DNA from 2 places in the Arthrobacter sp. zg-Y20 genome. Region 1 is predicted to be linked to the other one. Evidence: riboswitches for the same ligand, from Rfam matches in the RefSeq annotation. Region 1 holds a riboswitch; the other holds the start of a gene.

Region 1 (3,397 bases):
GCGGCGCTGATTCCGATCGGCGTGATCCTGACCATCATCGCCTCCATGGTGGGCCTGATCATCACCGGCGAGGCGGAGACCGCCGTGAACCAGGAGGCCGTGCAGGGCCTGGTTACGCAGATGTCGCCCTGGCTTGTGGTGCCCCTGGTGGTGGTGCTGGCGCCCTTCGTCGAGGAGTACATTTTCCGCCACCTGCTGATCGGCAAGCTCAGCCGCTATTGGAACACCTGGGCCTGCTGCATCCTGTCGGTCCTGTTGTTCGCCTCCATCCACATTGTGGGCAAGGAGTCGCTGTCCCTGCCGGTACTGATGCCCTATCTGGCCACCGGCGCCGTGCTGGTGGGCATGTACGTCTGGGCCGGGAACAACTTCATGCTGTCCTACGGGGTGCATGCCGCGAAGAACCTGCTTAGCGTCCTGATCATCTACGCCGTGCCGCCGGAGCTGCTGCAGCAGTAGGGTCTCACGGCCGTTTTGGGGGTTCCGCGGACGCCTTCTGTACAGCTGATGCGGGTATTGGCCCTTCCACGCCGCATCAGCTGTACAGAAGCTGGAAGAGCAGGTGCGCGTCAGCTGATGCAGAATTCGTTGCCCTCGGGATCGGCCATCGTGTACCAGGAGTGCGGGCCCTGACTGGCCTCGTACAGGAAGGATGCACCTCGACCTTCCAATGCGGCCCGGGCTTCGTCCTTGTCCCTGCCCTCCAGCCGCACATCCAGGTGGATTCGATCCTTGACGGTCTTGGGCTCGGGGACGGGCTGGAACAGGATGCGCAGCCGGTCCTCCTGTCCCACCTGATCGGCAGGGCAGATAGCTGCGCCGTCACGCCAGACCCGGACACCGTTGTGCTCAATCACGTCCTCGGGTTTTGCGAAGCCCTGGTCCAGCAAGGACGAGATGAAGCCCTGGTCCGTGGGCTCCAACGTCCAGCCCAAGGTTTCCGCCCACCAATCGGCCTGAGCGTGGGCATCGGTGCAGTCTACGCAGATCTGTATGTTCGTCATGGCCCAGAGCCTAGGACCGCCGAATCACCCGCAGCTCCGAATTGCGGCCAGCTACCGTCCGCAAGCTAGGAGCCGGGCTTCTCGAGCCGCTCATTTTCGGGTGCCCGGACCGGAGCGCCGTTGCATGGCAGTACCCGCTCCGGCCGGGCCAAGTAGAAAAAAGAGCTCCGGGCTTCGGAGCCAAACCCGCCGGGCACCATCAGCGTGGAATACCGCTGGCACCACTGAGGCGTGTCGACGGCGGCTTCCAATGCGGTTGCGACCGCACCGACATTGTGGAACCACATCAACTGCTGCTGCCCGTCGATAACCAGGTAGATGAGGTCCAGCTGCGGATCCGCGGTGACGGCGACGTCGGCCCAGTGCTCCCAGCCCTGAAGCCGGCGGCCGTGAATCCAATGGATGTTGTGGCCCGGAGCGAAACCGGTGCAGTTGCTCGGGGAGGAACTGCTGAAGTCGGGGTTGTTGAAGCCGGAGTTACTGACACTGGAAATGCTCACAGTGGGTTCCTTTTCAGGTTGTCCTTGCCTGCAGCGGATGAAGCAGGCCGCTTCGTCATCCGAACCACCCGCCGAACAGTGGGGTTGGTGTGGGGCCAGTCGGAGCTTTTATGCCCGGCGAACCGGGCGAAGGCCACATCTCGTGAAGCTGAAAACTACTGTAGCGGAGGGCGCCGACATTTCGACAGGGGCTCTTGTTCTCGGGTCCCGGGCCGGGTCCCGGCGGGGCGCCGGGCGGGCCGGAACGGCGGCAACGAAAACTTCCGCTCGCAGAGCTCGCGAAAGTTAATAAAGCCGCCTAACCCGGCCCGTCCGGTGCCCTGGTGCCGCACCGCGCCTAACCCGGCCCGTCCGGTGCCCTGGTGCCGCACCGCCCAACCCGGCCCGTCCGGCCCTGGTGCCGCACCGCCTGTCCGGTGCCCCAGTCCCCGGCCCGTCCGGTGCCCCGCCCCGAAAGGCGTCGGAGAGAGCTTTACGGGGCGGAATCCACCACGGAGGTTCTAACCGAAGTCCATGCCTGAACGGTGCCGGCAGGAGCGTTGGGGAAGTCCTGCAGCAGTACGTCCTGTTCGCCGATGACCAGGCCTGAGTCAGGATCGATGATGATGTCGGTCCGCGACGTTCCTCCTGGGTGGGGGATTCCGATGGCGATGCCTGTCCTACCGTCCACTGTTGCCTGCTTGTCGCTCATGACCACGCCGGGGATCAGTGCAGCGGCCCGATACATGGTTGCGCGCAGGTCGGCGGGGACGGCCCCGGTGCGCAAACCGTCAGCGATGGTTACAAAGGCCTCGGTTTCCGGCGTTTTGCCGGCTCCCTCGGTGCGCTCGTAAATGAGGTCCAGCAGTTCCCGGGGATCCCGGGGCAGGCTTCCGGCTTCGTCGAGGGAGGTGCCGATGATGACCATCGGCGCCTGCCCGTAGAAAGCTCCGCCCGGGCCGCGCTGGATTCCGACCGTCGGGTTCGGCACCCCACCCTTCGGCGGCAGCTGGGCGATCTCGGCGGCCGCCTTCTTGGCGGCGTCGGACGAGGACTCGAGGGGAATCCGCTCTCCGCGGTCCCAGACCCATTCACCGTTCCTGTCTGCCGGTATGTAGAGCTGATCGCTGACGGTTTCCTGCCAGGAAAGGTCGCTGCCGTCAGCCATCTGCTTGCCGCCCCAGGTCAGCTCGGTTGTGTCGATTTTCAGGTACTGGCCGGGGCCCACCACGGGATCGGAGGTGCGGATAGTAGCGTCGGCTGCGGCGTTCAGGACTTCTGCCGCCTCAGCGGTGGCGCCGGGACTGCCGGGCCGGACGACGTCGGCCACCACTATGCCTCCCACCAGCAGAGCTGCAGCGGCGGATGCAAGCAAGAGACGGCGTCGGGCGCGGGGCGGCGTGGTCCTCGGGCCTCCGGCGCGGCGGGCGTTCAGCGGAGGAACGGGGTGCAGGCGGGAGGGTGAAGTGCTTTGTGCCGCCTGCGGAGCGTCCATCACGGCGAGCGACCTGGCGCGGCTGCCGGCCAGTTCGTTTTCGTGAACGGAGCGTGCGGGGTCAGCGGAAGCAAGTGCGCGGTCCAGGCCGACGGGCAGATTGGCATTGTTCATCATTTCGCTCCTTCTGAAAGTGATTCCGTGTCCAGCAGGCGGCCGAGCGCCTTGCGTGCCCGGTGCAAACGCATCCTGACGGCGGTGGCGCTGGTGTTGAGCAGGTCCGAGACCTCGCTGGAACTGAAACCGTCCCAGTACGTCAGGAGGAGGACCTCCCGCTCATCGGGCCCGAGCCGGGCGAGCGCCTCATGGATGCGGGAGTCGTCGTCGTTCCGCTCGTGGTCCCGTTCCAGCTGGAGGGCTCCGAGGAGGCTCGCGGACCGGGAAGCGGACCGGTCATGGTTGCGGAGGACGTTTTTCGC
Region 2 (3,397 bases), 680 kb from region 1:
CGACCTCCCGGCCTGGGCCGAGCAGGCCGCCGGATTCGCCGCCGGTGTCCTGCCGGTCCTGGTGTTCCTGGCAGCTTGGCTGAGCGCAGCGGTCCTGTTTAGCCGGGGCCGGCGCCAAGACGGCGGCAGCGCCTTTAGCACCCTGGGCGGCCTGGGCCTGCTGGCGGCGGCCAGCGGAATGCTGGCGCTGGCCGCCGCCGGGCTGGACAGCTAGGAAGCCCTCACTTGTCGTTGTGCTTGGCCTTGAAATTCTCGTTGTCGGAGTTCAGGCCCTGCGCAAGGTTGGAGTGGACCTCCGTGCGCGGGTCGGAGTGGTCCTGGCTGCCGCTGCCGTCGGGAACTTCCGCGGAGGTGGACATCAGGTTTTCCACCGCGTTCTCAATCGGATTCGCGGACTCGTTCTTAGGGTCGCCGGCTTTCGGATCAGTCATCATCAGCTCCTTGAAGGTAATTCATCAGTAGCCTTACGAATCCCACTCTAGGGCACACCAAGCCTGCCCGCACCGGGTCACCATAGACGGCTGCTGGCCAGCCGCGCACCTTCGCCGAGGGCTTCGAGCTTGGCCGCCGCGATCTGCGGGTGCACGCGGCCGCCCAGCCCGCAGTCCGTAGACGCAATCACGTTTTCGCGGCCGACCAGCCGGGCGAAGCGCTCAATCCGGTCCGCCACCAACTGCGGATGCTCCACTACGTTCGTTGCATGGGAGACGACGCCGGGAATGATCACCTTGCCGTCCGGCAGCTTGGTGTCTTCCCAGACCCGCCATTCGTGCTCGTGCCGTACGTTGCCGGCTTCGAAGCTGTAACCGCCGGCGTTGATCTTCAGCAGGGTGTCCGCCAGGTGCCGGAACTCGATGTCCGTCGTGTGCGGTCCGTGCCAGGAGCCCCAGCACAGGTGGAAGCGGATCTGCTCCTCGGGAAGGCCGCGCAGTGCGTAATTCAGGGCCTCAACCCGGATTTCGGTGAAGCGCAGGTAGTCCTCGACGGACGGCTCGGGATTGATCTGGTCCCAGTTCTCCGCAATGGACGGATCGTCGATCTGCACAATCAGGCCGGCGTCGATAATCGCCTTGTATTCCTCCCGCATCGCGTCCGCGCAGGCGTAGATGAACTCCTCCTCGGTGGCGTAGTACTCGTTGGCGATGCGTGAACAGGAACCGGGGGAAAGCGAGGCGAGGAAACCTTCCTCCAGCCCCGCCGCCGCCAGCCCTGACTTGAGGTTGCGGATGTCGCCGGCAACGGCGTCGTACCCGGTGTATTCCACCTTGCCGGTGACCTTCGGGAAGACCTTCTGGGCGCCGGTGGTGATGCCCGACGACGGGTCGGTGTAGGCCTCGCGGAAGCGCCCCCGGTCGCGGCGGTCACCGAAGCTGGTGAGGACCGGTTTTCCCGGCTCGGAACGGACGGGCTCCATCTCCCAGATGCCGGTCTCCGCCACGGTCAGGCCGCTGAGCCGGGCAAAGGAATAGGACCACCAGGCCCCGTAGTCCACCTCGGCGGACATTGAGTGCCCGTACTCGCCGTCGTTGGGGATGTCGATGCCGGCCCGCTGCTGGCGCAGCACCAGGTCGGCGACGGCCTCGCTGAGCAGTTCGGCATAGCCCCCGGTGTCGGAGGGGTCCGCGTCCCGAGCCGCGTTGGCCGCGAGGAGTTCGGGGGTGCGGGGCAGGGAACCGGCATGGGTGGCCAGGATACGGTCGGTGCTTTTGCGCATGGAAATAATCCTTGGGATTCACGTGCTCTTGCCTGCACCGGATGCCTGGAAAAGGCGGTGCAGGCCGCTTCGTCATCCGAACCACCCGCGAAGCATGGGGTTGGTGCACGGCCAAGTCGGAGCTTGGCGGCCGTGTCTCCTGAAGCTGGTGCCCATCCTAACCACGACGCCGGGCGCAGGCCAAGCATGTGACGGCAGGCAAAAAGAACGGCGGCCCCGGGGTTGCCCGGTGCCGCCGTCCTGGTGGAACTGAAACTGTTGCGCCGGTCGGTTAGCGCACGCCGCTCATCAGCTTCTTGATGGCCGGGGTCGCCGCTGCCAGGGCGATGCCCAGGACAATGGCGGTTCCGCCGCTGAACAGGAAGTAGCTGACCTCGGTTTCGGGGTCGTAGAACTGTGCCAGCCAGCCGGCCAGCGTGGTGCCCAGGGAGACCGAAAGGAAGAACAGCGCCACCATCTGGGTCCGGAAAATTTCCGGCGCCAGCTTGGTTGCCACGGACAGGCCGATCGGGGAGATAAACAGCTCAGCGAAGGTGAACAGCAGCAGGATGCCGACGATCGCCAGCAGCGGGGTGCTGTTGGGGCCGCCGCCGGAGAACGGGATGAAGGCCAGGAAGGCCAGGCCCATTACGGCAAGTCCCAGGGAGAACTTCAGCGGCGAGGACGGCTGCCGGTCGCCCAGCTTGGTCCAGACCGCGGCGAAGACGGCCGCGAAGATGATGATGAAGATCGGGTTGATGGACTGCACCCAGGCCGCCGGCATGGTGAAGCCGAAGATGGACCGGTCCAGCGAGGTGTCCGCGTACAGCGCCACCACGGTGAACTGCTGCTGGAACAGGGCCCAGAAAGCGGCGCTGGCGATGAACAGCGGCATGAAGGAGTACACGCGGCGGCGTTCGACGGCGCCCACCTTCGGGCTGCGCAGGATGATCACGAAGTATGCGATCGAGGCAAGGATGGCCACGGTCGCCATGACCACTGCGAGGTTCTCCGCCTTGAGCAGGCCGAAGACCACGGCCAGGGCAACGATGACCACAACGCCGGCGGCAACGCCGCCCATGGTGGCGTACTTGCGGCGCGGCAGCGGGTTGGTCACCTGGTGGGCTGCCTCGGGCAGGTACTTGCGGGTCAGGCCGTACTGGACGAGGCCGATGGCCATGCCAATGGCGGCCAGGCCGAAGCCGTAGTGGAAGCCGAGCTTCACCTGGAGCAGGCCGGTGAGGAGGGGGCCGACCAGGGCGCCGAGGTTGATGCCCATGTAGAAGAGGGAGAAACCGGCGTCGCGCCGTTCATCCTTTTCGTCGTACAGGGTCCCCACCAGCGAAGTGGCGTTGGCTTTGACGCCGCCGGAACCCAGGGCAATCAGGATCAGGCCGGCGGCCAGTCCCACTGCGCCCGGGAGCACGGCCAGCGAAATGTGGCCGAGCACAACAATCGCGGCGGAGTAGAAGAGCACGCGTTCGGATCCGAGGACCCGGTCCGCAAGCCACGCACCAATGATGGTGGACAGGTACACACCACCGCCGTATGCGCCCACCAGCGAGGTGGCGATGGCTTTGTCGATGCCAAGGCCGCCCTCGGTGACGCTGTAGTACATGTAGTACAGCAGGATGCCCTGCATGCCGTAGAACGAGAAGCGTTCCCACAACTCGACACTGAAAAGATTGGCCAACATCCGGGGAT

What was found. A riboswitch is a leader RNA that binds a small molecule or an ion and turns the genes downstream of it on or off. The one in region 1 is predicted to bind S-adenosylmethionine.
Region 2: linked by a shared signal. The riboswitch ahead of QNO06_RS00420 (cobalamin-independent methionine synthase II family protein) and the one ahead of QNO06_RS14065 (hypothetical protein) in region 1 are both predicted to bind S-adenosylmethionine.

The regions. Positions count from the first base shown of each region.
Region 1 is NZ_CP126241.1:2,935,294-2,938,690, reverse strand. Features, by position in the region: gene QNO06_RS14075 (CPBP family intramembrane glutamic endopeptidase) at 1-459, shown strand, start outside; gene QNO06_RS14070 (VOC family protein) at 570-1,004, opposite strand; gene QNO06_RS14065 (hypothetical protein) at 1,070-1,504, opposite strand; SAM riboswitch class IV at 1,520-1,652, opposite strand; gene QNO06_RS14060 (CU044_5270 family protein) at 1,977-3,092, opposite strand; gene QNO06_RS14055 (RNA polymerase sigma factor) at 3,092-3,397, opposite strand, start outside.
Region 2 is NZ_CP126241.1:85,284-88,680, forward strand. Features, by position in the region: gene QNO06_RS00410 (hypothetical protein) at 1-214, shown strand, start outside; gene QNO06_RS00415 (hypothetical protein) at 222-431, opposite strand; gene QNO06_RS00420 (cobalamin-independent methionine synthase II family protein) at 509-1,714, opposite strand; SAM riboswitch class IV at 1,734-1,859, opposite strand; gene QNO06_RS00425 (peptide MFS transporter) at 1,986-3,389, opposite strand.